Regions from separate parts of the Intrasporangium zincisolvens genome, predicted to be linked through region 1. Evidence: predicted binding sites of a transcription regulator. Region 1 holds the regulator's gene; the other holds the start of a gene.
The links. Region 1 encodes LexA, which represses DNA repair genes until DNA is damaged. Its sites were predicted from a motif close to TCGAACANNTGTTCGA; they were not measured.
Positions count from the first base shown of each region.

Region 2: a site for LexA is predicted at 4,735-4,750, ahead of RY076_RS08360 (alpha-ketoglutarate-dependent dioxygenase AlkB). Genes of this name have one in related genera too.

Region 1 covers NZ_JAWIIL010000005.1:333,816-340,539, forward strand. Annotated here, with positions in the region: gene RY076_RS15890 (DUF6318 family protein) at 1-552, shown strand, start outside; gene RY076_RS15895 (hypothetical protein) at 552-1,481, shown strand; gene RY076_RS15900 (hypothetical protein) at 1,497-2,402, opposite strand; gene lexA (transcriptional repressor LexA) at 2,525-3,232, opposite strand; gene RY076_RS15910 (LysM peptidoglycan-binding domain-containing protein) at 3,460-3,873, shown strand; gene RY076_RS15915 (hypothetical protein) at 4,142-4,447, shown strand; gene RY076_RS15920 (alpha/beta hydrolase) at 4,444-6,210, shown strand; gene RY076_RS15925 (sensor histidine kinase) at 6,229-6,724, opposite strand, start outside.
Region 2 covers NZ_JAWIIL010000002.1:876,504-883,227, reverse strand. Annotated here, with positions in the region: gene RY076_RS08390 (metal ABC transporter ATP-binding protein) at 1-434, shown strand, start outside; gene RY076_RS08385 (metal ABC transporter permease) at 434-1,492, shown strand; gene RY076_RS08380 (Fur family transcriptional regulator) at 1,489-1,911, shown strand; gene RY076_RS08375 (hypothetical protein) at 2,082-3,035, shown strand; gene RY076_RS08370 (isoprenyl transferase) at 3,061-3,852, opposite strand; gene recO (DNA repair protein RecO) at 3,888-4,616, opposite strand; gene RY076_RS08360 (alpha-ketoglutarate-dependent dioxygenase AlkB) at 4,773-5,423, shown strand; gene RY076_RS08355 (maleylpyruvate isomerase family mycothiol-dependent enzyme) at 5,450-6,322, shown strand; gene RY076_RS08350 (hypothetical protein) at 6,369-6,724, opposite strand, start outside.

The sequences.
Region 1 (6,724 bases):
GCGCTCGCGGCGTGCTCCGGGGGAGACCCGGCACCGCCGCAGACGAGCGCCGCGAGTGCCACGGTGCCGTCCACGACGGCGAGCACGACGACGTCGACGCCGAGCACCACGAGCACCACAAGCGCCGGCCCCGCCTTCCCGGCCGGCCTCCCCGACGCCGCCAAGACCAAGGACAAAGCCGGCGCCGAAGCCTTCGTCAAGCATTTCGTCGCCACTGTCAACGTCGCTTGGGTTCGGCCCGACCCCGAGCGCATCGAAGCGCTCTGTTCGAAATCCTCGAAGGCGTGCGCTTCATTCGTTGCGGATGCGCAGGAAATGCGGACCAAGAATCAGCACTACGTCGGCCCAGCCATCCAACCTGCCAAAGTCAGCGCGCTCGGCAGCAACCCCGAGGACCAGCGCGTAGAGACATGGCTGGGCGTGCTCGGCACCAAGGTCGTAGATGCCAAGAACAATGTCGTCTATCGCGAAGAGCCGAAGACACTGAAGACGATGATCCACTTGGCTTGGGGCAGCGCAGGCTGGTCCGTCTCCGCTGTCAAGGGGTTGTGATGCCTCGCCGGGCACGCCGCTCGGTGCTGCTCGCCCTCATGCTGGTTTTGATCAGCGTTGACGTCGCCTTCGGCATCGGCGGCGTGGGCGGGGGAGTGTCCCAGGAAGGCGGTGAGGTCAACCTGCTCCGCCATAAGCTCATGGCCCTCAATCGCGAATATCAGCAGCTGATGTCCAAACCGGGACCACATTGGAAGTACCGTTCAGCCCGGCCTGGCTGCGACACGGGCGGCCGAGACTCGAGTAGCGCGTGCTATGAACAGGCGCGCACAGCTTGCAGCAGTGCAAATCCGGAAATTGGGGGCGGGCCCCTGACGGATGTGTATCGGATGTGGGTGGACGAGAAGGGCAAGGCGCTCCCAGCCGCGAAGTGGCCGGCCCCCTACACGCCGGGCAAGAACATCTGGGCCTACGTCGGCTCCACCTGTCTGCCCAACTTGGTTCCGGATGCTGACCCGATACCCACCATCGACATGATTGCCGAGGCGTTTCATCGGACGCCGTGGGCGAAGGGTGCGATCTCGACGCAGCCAAAGGGGAACACGACCCTCGTCAACCTCAAGACGTTCTACAAGGTCGACTGGGCGAGCGCCGGTTTCGAGCCGGGCGAGATCGACCTCGTCGACCCCGCGACGATGTTCGGCTACCGCGTCGAGATCCGGCCCAAGCTCGTCAGCTACGTCTACCGGTTCGGCGACGGCACGAGGGAGGGCCCGACCACCTCACCGGGCGGTGTCTATCCCGACGGCGACGTCATCCATACCTACCGCGAGCCGGGTACCTACACCTCGCGCGTCGACGTCACCTTCGGCGCCGACTTCCGGATCAACGGCGGGGCGTGGATCGCCATCCCCGACACCGTGACCGTCCCGCAGCCCGGCACGCCGATCACCGTCAAGGAGGCCCGAGGCGTCCTCGTGCGCAACTGACGCGTCCGCGGCCGGTCACTCGGCGACGGCGTCGACCTTGCGGGCCTCGACCTCGGCGGTGTCACGCAGGTCCCAGAGCTCCTTGGTCTGCGCGATCCAGTAGGTGCAGAACAGCACGATGATGATGACCTCTCCGATGAGGATCACGTGGTCGAACCCGTGCAGGGTCAGGTGCGCCACGACCGTGACGGTCAGCAGCACGGCGAGCGTGCCGGCGATGGCGAGGTACCAGCGCTTGTAGGTCAGCGCTTCGTCGGTCGAGGTGTGCCGGTCCTCGACGCGGAAGGCGCTCAGCACCATGACCGCGATGACCCCGGCCACCATCGTCGCGGCCGCCAGGCCGTGGCTCAGCGCGATGAACCGGTCGGGCAGGGCGAGGAAGAGCACGAGCTCGAAGATGATGACGGCGCTGCAGGCGGCCGTCAGTAGCGTCGTCCGGAGAGGTGGGCGCCGGGCGGGGTCGGCCAGCTCGTCGCGTCGCAGCGACACCGTCACGACGAGCGCGACGAACCCGACGGCGATGAGCGCCCACACGTTGTTGTTGACCGCGTCGGAGATCGCCGCCGTCGACAACGCGAACGGGTTCGTCGACCCGGCCGTGCTGCATCGTTCGTCAGGCACCGTCGGCACCATGGCGACCACGAAGGCCATGAACCCGGAGAAGTTGAGCAGCACGTCCTCGGCCGGCGAGTGACCCTTGTAGACGACGAGCGCGGCGCCGAGCGCGAAGAGGCTGCCGACGAAGACCGTGCGGGACGGCGTGAAGTAGTACGCGCTGATCGAGCCGAGCCAGCACGTCCCGTTCGTGCCCCACCACCACTGCAGGACGACCGACAGCAGCAGCATGAGCAGCATCGCGACCATGCCGCCGCGCAGGTAGCGGTAGGTGAAGACGACGTCGCGGTCCGGACGGTCTGACATGGCGTCCTCCTGAGGCGAGTGTGTCTCTCAGAGTGGCGAACCCAGCCGCCGGATACGCCGCGACGCGCCGCGGAACGTCCGCGGCGCGTCGAGAGGGGAGGCGTCAGAGCGAGGAATGGGCGTCAGATGCGGCGCAGCACCGCGGTGACCTTGCCGAGGATCGTCGCGTCGTCGCCGTCGATGGGGTCGTAGGCGGCGTTGTGCGGCAGCAGCCAGACGTGGCCGTCCTTGCGCTTGAAGGTCTTGACGGTGGCCTCGTTGTCGAGCATCGCGGCCACGATGTCGCCGTTCTCGGCGTTCGGCTGCTGGCGCACGACGACCCAGTCACCGTCGCAGATGGCGGCGTCGACCATCGAGTCGCCCTGGACCTTGAGCAGGAACAGCTGCCCCTCGCCGACGACCTGGCGGGGGAGCGGGAAGACGTCCTCGACGACCTGCTCCGCGGTGATCGGGACGCCCGCGGCGATCTTGCCGAGGACGGGCACGTACGAGGCCTCCGGACGCGTGTCGCCGGCGTCGGTCTCGACGTCGTGCCGCCCGGAGCCGGCGGACCGGCCGCGACGCGTGGGCTCGTCGGCGGCGTCGGGGGAGACGACCTCGAGGGCACGCGGGCGGTTGGGGTCGCGGCGCAGGTAGCCCTTGCGCTCGAGCGCGGCGAGCTGGTGGCTGACGCTGGACGGGCTCGCCAGGCCAACGGCCTCGCCGATCTCGCGCATGCTCGGCGGGTAGCCGCGCCGGTCGACGGAGTTGCGGATCACCTCGAGCACGCGTCGCTGCCGCATCGTCAGGCCGTCGCCCTTGTCGCGGTCGGGAAGCTCGGTCACGCCCATGGTGTCCCCTTCGTCGCCGGCCCAGAGCCCGTGATCCGGGTCGCTGCGGACCCAGTGTCAGTGGTGACTGGTGTGGTTGGTGGTGTGAGGAAAGCCTACGGGGTTCGAACACAGTTGCCAAACACGTGTTCGATGCGTGTCTCGACTTCCTCGAACATACGTGCTACAAATCGTACAGACGTTCGATCGAACACATGTTCGCAAGCCAGCAGGAAGGGGAGGTCAGCATGAGCGTCGTCGCACTTGAGGCCGTTCGTCAGCAGCGTGAGCTGGAGTCGGGGGACTCCGTTCCTCGTCCGAGGCCGCAGCTCGTTCTCGTTCCCACCGGCCGTGAGGCCGTGCGCGCTGCACGCGCCGAGCAGCCGCCCCTGCGCCTGACGCGGTTCGGGCGCCTCGTCGTGACGCTGCTCGTCACGGCGGTGCTCGTCGCGCTGGGCCTGGGCCTCGCCGGTCAGCTCGCCTCGGCCGCCGATGCGCCACGCTCCGTCACGGTCGAGCCGGGCCAGACGCTGTCGGGCATCGCCGCCCGCGAGCTGCCCGGCCTTCCGGTCTCGGATGGGGTCGCCGAGATCCAGCTGGCCAACTCACTCTCCACGTCGATGATCCACGCGGGCCAGCGCCTCGTCATCCCGGTTCCCTGACGTCACCTCCGCGCGCGTTCGTGTCGCGCGGATCTCCGACAGCCGCGTTGGCTCCACCTCCAGCGGCTGGCGTGCCCGGCGCTTCGACCCCGCCGGTCCGCCCGGACGCCGCACCCCTCTCCGGGTGCGGCGTCCTGCTGTCACCGGCCTGCTCGGCTCGCCTGTGGACGACCTGACGCCTACGGCCGGCCGATCGCGACCTCTGTGGATAGCCAAGTCTGCGATCCGAAAGTCCTTCCTACCGTGGGGATCTCAGGAAGGAGTAGGCATGCGCTACGAGGTGGACCCCACGACCGTCGGCGACGCAGCGGCCGAGATCGAGGCTGCGCTGGCGCGGCTCGCGTCGATCCGTGCCGATCTCGTGGTGGCGGCGGTGTCGTCAGGGCTTCCGAGCGGGGAGGCCGCGGCGTCGACACCGCGTCTCGTCGAAGCGTGGCGCGACAGGTTCCGGGACGCTCGACTCGAGCTGCTCGGTCTCGGCTCCGCGCTGGGGGCGGCTTCCAGCCTGTACGAGGCCGTCGAACGGACGGCGGCGGCGTCCCTCTCCGATGGGTCCGCCGGCGGTGCCCCGTGACGACGCTCGACGTCGGTCGGATCCGGTCGAGCAGGCCGGAGGTTCTCCTGGCCGCGGCGCAGGGACTCGAGAGGTGCCGGCTCGACGTCGAGGCGGTCGTCATCAGGCTCCTGCGTGGTCGCGCTCGTGGCTGGTCCGGTCCGGCCGCGGCAGCAGCGGCCGCCCAGGCAGCGGCGCTCGTCGCCGGTCTCGGCCGGCTCGGCGCCTGCCTCGCCGCGTCGTCGATCTGCCTGGGGCAGGCGGCCGACCGCGTCCGCACCGCGCAGGACCTGCTCAGCCGGGCCGACGAGCGCGCGGCCGCCGACGGCGCGTGGGTCGACCACGAGGGCACCCTCTTCCTGCCGGTCCGTGCCGCCGGCCTCGACCCGGTGCTCGAGGCGTACCAGGCCCGCCGAGACGTGCTGCTGCGGGAGGAGGTGCACACCTACCTGCGACAGGCCGTCCGTCTCGCCGCCGATGTCGATGCCCGCCTGGCCGCCGACCTGCTGGCTGCGGCGCGTGGTGGTCCGGCTGCGGCGCCGGTGCTCGCGGCCGGGGGCGTTCTTCCCGTCCCCGCGCCGCCGGTGGTGCTCCACGACGCCAGTGGCGCCTACGCGTCGGCGGCCTGGTGGCGCTGCCTCACCGACGCGGAGCGCAGGTCCGTGGTCCGCGACCACCCCCAGTGGCTGGGGCCGCGGGACGGCATCCCGGCGACGGCGCGTCACGAGGCCAACCTCGCTCTCCTCGCCGAGGCCGAGCGAGCGGCAGCGGCTGCCCTGGCCGCCGAGCGGGACCAGCCCGCGAACGTGCTCGGGGTCGACGTGCTGGCACCGGCGCGGCGCCGGGTCGAGGACCTGCGGGCCGTGCGCGCAGTCCTCGGGCGACGGGACGGCGTCCTGCGCCGCCTCCTCTTCCTCGACGCCAGGGGCAGCCAGGTCAAGGTCGTCGTCGCGCAGGGCGACGTCGACACGGCCGAGCACGTGGTGACGTTCGTCGGCGGGCTGTCGACGAAGGCCCGCGACGACCTCGAACGGTACGACGACTGGTTCACGCCGTTGCGTCAGCAGGCTCTGCGCGAGGGAGAGGGCGCGGACACCGCCATCGTGACGTGGATGGGGTACGAGGCTCCGCAGCCCTACGAGATCGTGACGTCCCGCGACCGCAGCGTCCTCAACCCGAAGATCGCCCGCGACAACGCCGATGAGCTCGCCGCCTTCGTCACCGGTCTGGGAGCAGCGCGCGACGAGCCCGTGCACCAGACCGTGTGGGCGCACTCGTACGGGTCGGTCCTGGCGGGCAACGCTCTGCTGCTGGACAGCCCGATCGACGACGTCGCCGTGTTCGGATCGCCGGGAGTCCCCTTCGACCGGATCGAGCGCACCGGCCTGAAGGCCGGGTCGTTCAACGTCCTCGAGGGAGGCCACGACGTCGTCGCCCACCCCGGGTGGCCGCTGTTCGGACGCCACCCCGACACCGTCAGCGGAGCCGTCTCGCTGTCGACCACCGCGCTGAAGGACCCGACCGCGCCCTGCAACCTCTGGCGCGGAATCGGCTCGGGCGCCGACGACCCGTCACGGACGTCAGCGGGCCACACCCAGTACCTGCGGGCGGGCACCGTGAGCACAGACAACCTCGTGGCGGTGGCGGTCGGCCGGCGCGACCTCGTGGTCCAGCAGACACCGGTCGAACGGTCGTGCATCACGATGCCGACGATGCCGCCACCGCCTGCGGAGGTGGCGATCAGGCTGGCGACGTCGGTGGCGGGTGCCCTCGCGTCGCGTTGAACGGGCCGGAAGGCCGCGTCAGGCTCCGCCGACGGCGGGAGGGGTCGTGGGCAGCTCGAACCAGAACCGGGACCCACCCTCGGGAGCCGGGTCGACACCGATGGATCCCCCGTGCACCTCGACGATGCGCTTGCACGTGGCAAGCCCGATCCCGCTGCCCTCGACAGCGGTGGACGCCCGGGTGAAAAGCTGGAAGACGCTTTCGCGGCTGGCCTCGTCGATGCCGGCCCCGTTGTCCTGAACGGTGATCCGCCATCGGTCCGCGTGCTCGACCGCCGTGACCGTGACGAGGGGGTCGACGTCCGGACGGGTGTACTTGAGGGCGTTCGACACGAGGTTGAGCAGCACCGAGTAGAGCTGGGCGCCGTCGGCCCACAGAGTCGGCAGCGGCTCGGCCATGACGGTCGCGTTTGCGTGCTCGATGCTCGGCCCGAGGTCGGTCAGGACGTCGGAGAGCACGGCGTCGAGGTCGGTCTCGGTGCGCTCGAGGCGGGCCCCGACCCGGGCGTGCGTC
Region 2 (6,724 bases), on a different contig from region 1:
CGCTCGAGGTCGTCGGGCTCGGCGACCGCGCGGCCACCGAGGTCAGCACGCTCTCGGGCGGGCAGCAGCGCCGCGTCCTCATCGCCCGCGCCCTGGCCGGGCAGCCCGACGTGCTCGTCATGGACGAACCGACGGCCGGCGTCGACGCCGCGAGCCAGCACGTGCTCGCCGACGTCCTCGAGCGGCTCATCGAGCGCGGCGTCACCATGGTCGTCGTCACCCACGAGCTCGGCCCGCTGGAACGTCTGCTGACCCGCATCGTCGTCGTCGACGCCGGGCGGATCGTCTTCGACGGCACGCCCGACGCGTACGCCGCCTCCCGCGAGGCCGTTCACCACGAGCACGACAGCCACCACCACGACCTCGAGCTCGAGACGGGCCGGCCGGTCATCGGCCGAGGCCCCTTCGACTCCGCCAGAGGAGGCGACGCGTGATCAGCGACATCCTCACCGTCGACTTCATGCAGCGGGCGCTCGTCGCCGCGCTGCTCGTGGGCACGGTCGCCCCGATGGTCGGCATCTTCCTCGTGCAGCGCCGGCTCTCGCTCATCGGCGACGGCATGGGCCACGTCGCCCTCGCCGGCGTCGCGATCGGCCTCGTCAGCGGCACGGCCCCGGTGCTCACGGCGCTCGTCGCGGCCGTCATCGCCGCGGTCGTCATCGAGCTGCTGCGGGCCCGGGGGCGCACCAACGGCGACGTCGCCCTGGCCGTCATCTTCTACGGCGGCATCGCCGGCGGCGTCGTCATCATCAGCCGTTCGCCGGAGGGCACCCCGGCCAACCTCATGAAGTACCTGTTCGGCTCGATCCTCACGACGACGAACGGCGACATCTGGGTCTTCGCCGGGCTCGCCGTCGTCGTCGCCGTGACCACGTGGGTGCTGCGACCGCGCCTCTTCGCCGTCGCCAACGACGAGGAGTACGCCCGAGCCGTCGGCATCCCCGTGCTGCCGATCAACATCGTGCTCGCGGTCCTGACAGCAACGACGGTCGTCGTCGCGATGCGCGTCGTGGGCCTGCTGCTCATCAGCGCGCTGATGATCGTGCCGAACGCCGCCGCCCAGCTCGTCGCCCGCTCGTTCGGCAGCGGCGTCCGGTGGGCGGTCGGCTTCGGGCTCGTCGCGAGCGTCGGCGGCGTCGTCGTCTCCTACCCGCTCAACACCCCCTCCGGCGGCTCGATCGTGCTGCTCTCGGTCGCGATCTTCGTCGCCGTCGCTGCCGTCACCAGCCTGCAGTCCCGGGTGCGCGGCCGTCGGCACTCCGTCGCCGAGGTGCACCCCCACGAGCACGGGGTCGAGTGCGGCCACCCCGCGATCCCGCACGGCGACCACGTCGACTACGTCCACGACGGCCACCGGCACGCGGCCCACGAGGGGCACTACGACGAGCACGGCGCCGGTGGCGCGCCACCCCGGCCCGGCGTCCCCCACCAGCACGACCACCGGCACGACGACCGGCACGACGACGACGCGATGACGAGGACCACCCCATGACCAGGACGACGAGCGCGGGCCAGGGCGCGAGCGGCACCCGTCGCCCGACGCGCCAGCAGGCTGCCGTCGCCGAGATGCTCGGCCGCTCGGAGGAGTTCACCTCCGCCCAGACCGTCCACGCGCGGCTGCGCGACGCCGGTGAGGGCGTCGGCCTCGCGACGGTGTACCGGGCGCTGCAGTCGATGGTCGAGGCGGGCACCGTCGACGTCCTGCGCACCGACGACGGCGAGGCCGTCTACCGCGCCTGCTCGACGCACCATCACCACCACCTCGTGTGCCGGCGGTGCGGCCGCACCGTCGAGGTCGAGGGTCCGGCCGTCGAGAGGTGGGCCGACGCCGTGGCCGCCGAGAACGACTTCTCCGACGTCACGCACACCCTCGAGATCTTCGGCACCTGCGCCGACTGTCGCCCGGCCTGACGACGCCGCGGCCACCGCGGGGCCGCAACCGGCCCGCTATGCGCCGGTTCGACATCTTGTCCAGACGGCACGTGACGGCGGACGCTGGAGAACTGTGGCGGTCCACCGCCGCGGTCTCGGGTTCGTTCCAGCGGCGCCCTGCTGCGACGCCGCGCGAGAGGGGTGTCGGGATGAGGGGACTCACCAAGCGGTTCGTGGCTTCCGTGGTGGCAGCCGTCGGGCTCATCGGCCTGACGGCACTCGGCGGCGCGGCCGCGCCGCCGCGGACGGCGCACCGGGAGAAGCAGATCGTCCTGCCCGGCGCGCACTCGGCCGAAGGCATCGCGCGCGGCGCCGGGTCGACGTTCTACGCCGGCGAGATCTTCACCGGCAACATCTACCGCGGCGACGTGCGGACCGGCAGGGCTTCCCTGTTCATCCACGCGCCGGCCGGGCGGATGGCGCTCGGCCTGCGGGTCGACCTCGCCCACTCGCTCCTCTTCGTCGCAGGCGGCTTCACCGGGCAGGCCTACGTCTACGACCTCCGGACCGGCAGGCCCCTGGCCGCCTACCAGCTGACGCCGCAGAGCCCGGTCACCAACCCGGTGATCAACGACGTCGCGGTGACGAGCGCCGGAGCGTGGTTCACCGACTCCTCGCAGGCCCAGCTGTACCTCGTCCCGCTGAGTCGCAGCGGGGTCCTCGGCAAGGCAGCACGGACGCTGCGCCTGCACGGACCGGCAGCAGTGCTGAAGACCGGCTTCAACAACAACGGCATCCAGGCAACCGCGGACGGCCGCACCCTCGTCGTCGCGCACACGAACTCGGCCGTGCTCAACACCGTCGACCCCACGACGGGCGCCAGCGCGACGATCGCCGGGGTGTCCGTGCCGAGCGTCGACGGGATCCTTCTCGAGGGGCGCACGGTCTACGCCGTGCAGAACTTCTCCAACCAGGTGACGGAGTACCGACTGGCGGGCGACCTGTCGTCCGGCCGCCTGCTCAAGACTGTGACGAGCACGCTCTTCGAGACCCCGACGACGGTCGCGCGGTTCGGTGACCGGCTCGCGGTCGTCAACGCGAAGTTCGACACCGGGTTCCCGCCCACCGCAAGCCAGTACGAGGTCAACGTCGTCGACCGCTGAGCGCCGGTGCGGGCTGCTGTCTCGGTCAGGACCGGGTCGGGGTGTCGACGGCGCCGCCGTAACGGCGGTCGCGGGCGACGTACTCCTCGATCGCGGCCCAGAGGTCGCGTCGGTCGTAGTCGGGCCACAGGCGGTTCTGGAACACCATCTCGGCGTAGGCCGACTGCCAGAGCAGGAAGTTGGAGGTGCGCTGCTCGCCGGAGGAGCGGACGAAGAGGTCGACGTCGGGCATCGTCGGCTCGTCGAGGTACTTCTTGATCGTCTTCTCGTCGACCGAGCCGGGCCGGAGGCGACCGTCCTTGACGTCGTGGGCGATTCGTTGAACGGCGTCGGCGATCTCGGCACGACCGCCGTAGTTGACGCAGAAGTAGAGGGTCAGCCCCGTGTTGTGCTGGGTCAGCTCCTGGGCGATCTCGAGCTCCTTGATGACCGAGCGCCACAGCCGCGGCGTGCGACCGACCCACCGCATCCGCACGCCCCACTCGTGCAGCTGGTCGCGGCGGCGGCGGATGACGTCACGGTTGAAGCCCATGAGGAAGCGCACCTCCTCGGGCGAACGCCGCCAGTTCTCCGTCGAGAAGGCGTACGCCGACAGGTGCGTCACACCGACGTCGACCGCCCCGGCGACGACGTCGAGCAACGACGCCTCGCCCGCCTCGTGCCCCTTGGTGCGCGGCAGCCCGCGCTGGTTGGCCCACCGGCCGTTGCCGTCCATGACGATCGCCACGTGCTTCGGGAGCAGGTCGGCCGGGATGACCGGTGCCGTGGCACCCGACGGGTGCGCGAAGGGGCGGGCGTACGGGGTGGCGGGGGTCATGGCTCTCCGGGTCGGTGGACGGATCGGGTTGCGGCTCAGGCGCGTTCGACGAGCCGCAGGGAGCGTAGCCCGCGCTCGACGTGCCACTGGAGGAACGCCGAGACGAGACCGTTGCCCTGACGCCGGTGGCGCGGGTCGCTGTCGTCGGCGAGCTCCCAGTCGCCCGAGAGCAGCGCCGCGAGCAGCTCGAACGTCTCGGGTGCGGGCGCCGTCGAGCCGGGCGGGCGGCACGAGGAGCAGACCGCCCCACCGGCCTGGACGTTGAAGGCCCGGTGCGGGCCGTCGGCGCCGCAGCGGGCGCAGTCGACGAAGCTCGGCGCCCAGCCCGCGACCGCGAGCGAGCGCAGCAGGTACGCGTCGAGGACGAGCCCGGGGTCGTGGCTGCGCTCGGCGAGAGAACGCAGCGCCCCCGAGAGCAGCAGGTACTGCTGGGTCTGCGGCTCGTGCTCCTCGGTCAGCTGCAGTGCCGTCTCGAGCATCGAGGTGGCGCACGTGTAGGCCGCGTAATCACGGGCGATGGCATCGCCGTACGGGGCCAGCGTCTCGACCTGTGTGACGGTGTCGAGGTTGCGCCCCTCGTAGCACTGCACGTCGACGACCATGCCGGGCTCGAGCCGGGAGCCGAAGCGCGACTTGGTGCGCCGCACGCCCTTGGCCACGGCCCGCACGCGCCCGCGGGTGCGGGTCAGCATCGTGATGATGCGGTCGGCCTCGCCCAGCTTGTGGGTGCGCAGGACGATCGCCTCGTCGCGGTACAGGGGCATGGGCCCATTCTCCCCCGCCGCCGACGCCACGTGGCACCGCACGCGCCGGTGGGGCGGACGCGTCGGTGGGGCGGAGCCGTCAGGACGGGGCGCCCGGGCTCGAACGACACGACGAAGGTCGAACACGTGTTCGACGTTCTGGGTTACGCTGGCGGCATGGACCTCACCCTGCAGGGGTCGTTGCTCGACCTCACCGACGAGATGACGCTGCGCGACGTCGGCACCGGGATGCGTCGCCACCCGCTCGCCCACGGCGCGTGGGTCGACGTGCGCCCCGGCTGGCTCGCCGCCGGCGACGAGCTCTTCTCGGCCCTGCTGCACGACGTGCCGTGGCACGCCGAGCGGCGGCAGATGTACGACAACGTCGTCGACGTGCCCCGCCTCACGAAGTTCTACGCGGCGGGCGAGCGCCTCCCCCACCCCCTCCTCGACCGGGCCCGCGACGCGCTGAGCGCGCACTACGCGTCGGAGCTCGGCGAGCCGTTCCTCACGGCGGGTCTCTGCCTCTACCGCGACGGCCGCGACAGCGTCGCCTGGCACGGCGACCGCATCGGCCGTTCGCGCGACAGTGACACGATGATCGCGATCCTCTCGCTCGGCTCGCCGCGCGTCCTGGCCCTGCGCCCGCGTGACGGCGGCGGCATCCCCGGCACCACGCAAAAGAGCTTGCGCTACCCGCTCGGGCATGGTGACCTCGTCGTGATGGGCGGCTCCTGCCAGCGCACGTGGGACCATGCGGTCCCCAAGACGTCCGAGCCGATGGGGCCGCGCATCTCCGTGCAGTTCCGCGTCGCCGGAGTCCGCTGACCCCCACATCCCACCAGGAGCACCGCATGCCCTCTGCCCCGTCGGGTGCAGACCTTCCTTTCCTCGACCACCTCGCCGCCGACTCGGCGCGCTTCCGCCAGGTGCTGGCCGACGCACCGGCCGGGGCCACCGTGCCGACGTGCCCCGACTGGGACACCGACGACCTGCTGTGGCACCTCGCCGACGTCCAGTGGTTCTGGGGCGGCATCGCCCAGGGCCGGCTGACCACGTCCGAGCAGGTCGAGGCGCACAGCGACACCCGACCGGAGCGACCCGCGGACCGCGCCGGCCTGCTCGCGGCCTTCGACGCCTCGAGCGCCCGCCTGCACGAGCAGCTGTCGCAGCTGCCGGCCGACACCGAGCTGTGGATGTGGGCCGACGAGCACACCGCCGGGTACATCCGCCGCCGGCAGGCGCACGAGGCACTCATCCACCGCCTCGACGCCGAGGCCACCGCCGGCATCGCCCCGGCCGACCGCACCCCCATCGATGCCCGCCTGGCCGCCGACGGCGTCGACGAGGCCCTGCGGATCATGCGCGGCTACGAGCCCGAGCCCGGGCTGTCGCACGAGCAGCTCGGCGCGCCGGTCACCGTCGCGACCGTCGACACCATGCACGCGTGGACCGTCACCCCCGTGCGCGTCACCGGCACCTACGACGGTCGCGACATCGACCTGCTGCGCTTCCTCGTCGCCGACGGCCCTGCCGGCGGCGCCTTGCCCGACGCGACGGACGGCACGGGCACCTCGGACGACGCGTCGGCTCCCGAGGTGTGCGGCACGGCCGCCGACCTCGACTGCTGGCTGTGGAACCGACCGCTGGCGGGCGAGCTGAGCCGCAGCGGCGACGCGGCCGCCCGCGCTGCCGTCGACGCGGTGCTGCGCGGCTCCATCGACTGACCGACGCCTCGACGCGTGCGGCTGGGCCGGTCCTCGGAGGGCCGGCTCAGCCGGCGTCGGACGTGTTGGCGGTCGCGGCGGTGACGGCGCCCGCCCGTCGCCCTCGCGTCCCGGCACGCAGCCGCACCATGGCGGCCAGCGCGACGACGAGGGGTGCGAAGGTGAACACGTAGCGCGACCGGCCCTGGAACAGCAGGGTGAACGTCGCGATGCCGAGCACCGTGAGCGCCACGAGCAGCACGTCACGCCGGTAGGGCGCGCGCAGCAGCCCGGCCCCCGCGACGAGGAGAACGGCGAGCCAGAGCGCCTGCGTCACGTCGGCGCGCCAGGGATACGCCGACCCGTGGAACCCGTTGAGCGAGTGCACGACCCCGACGGTGCCATCGGCGTCGGCGAGCCTGC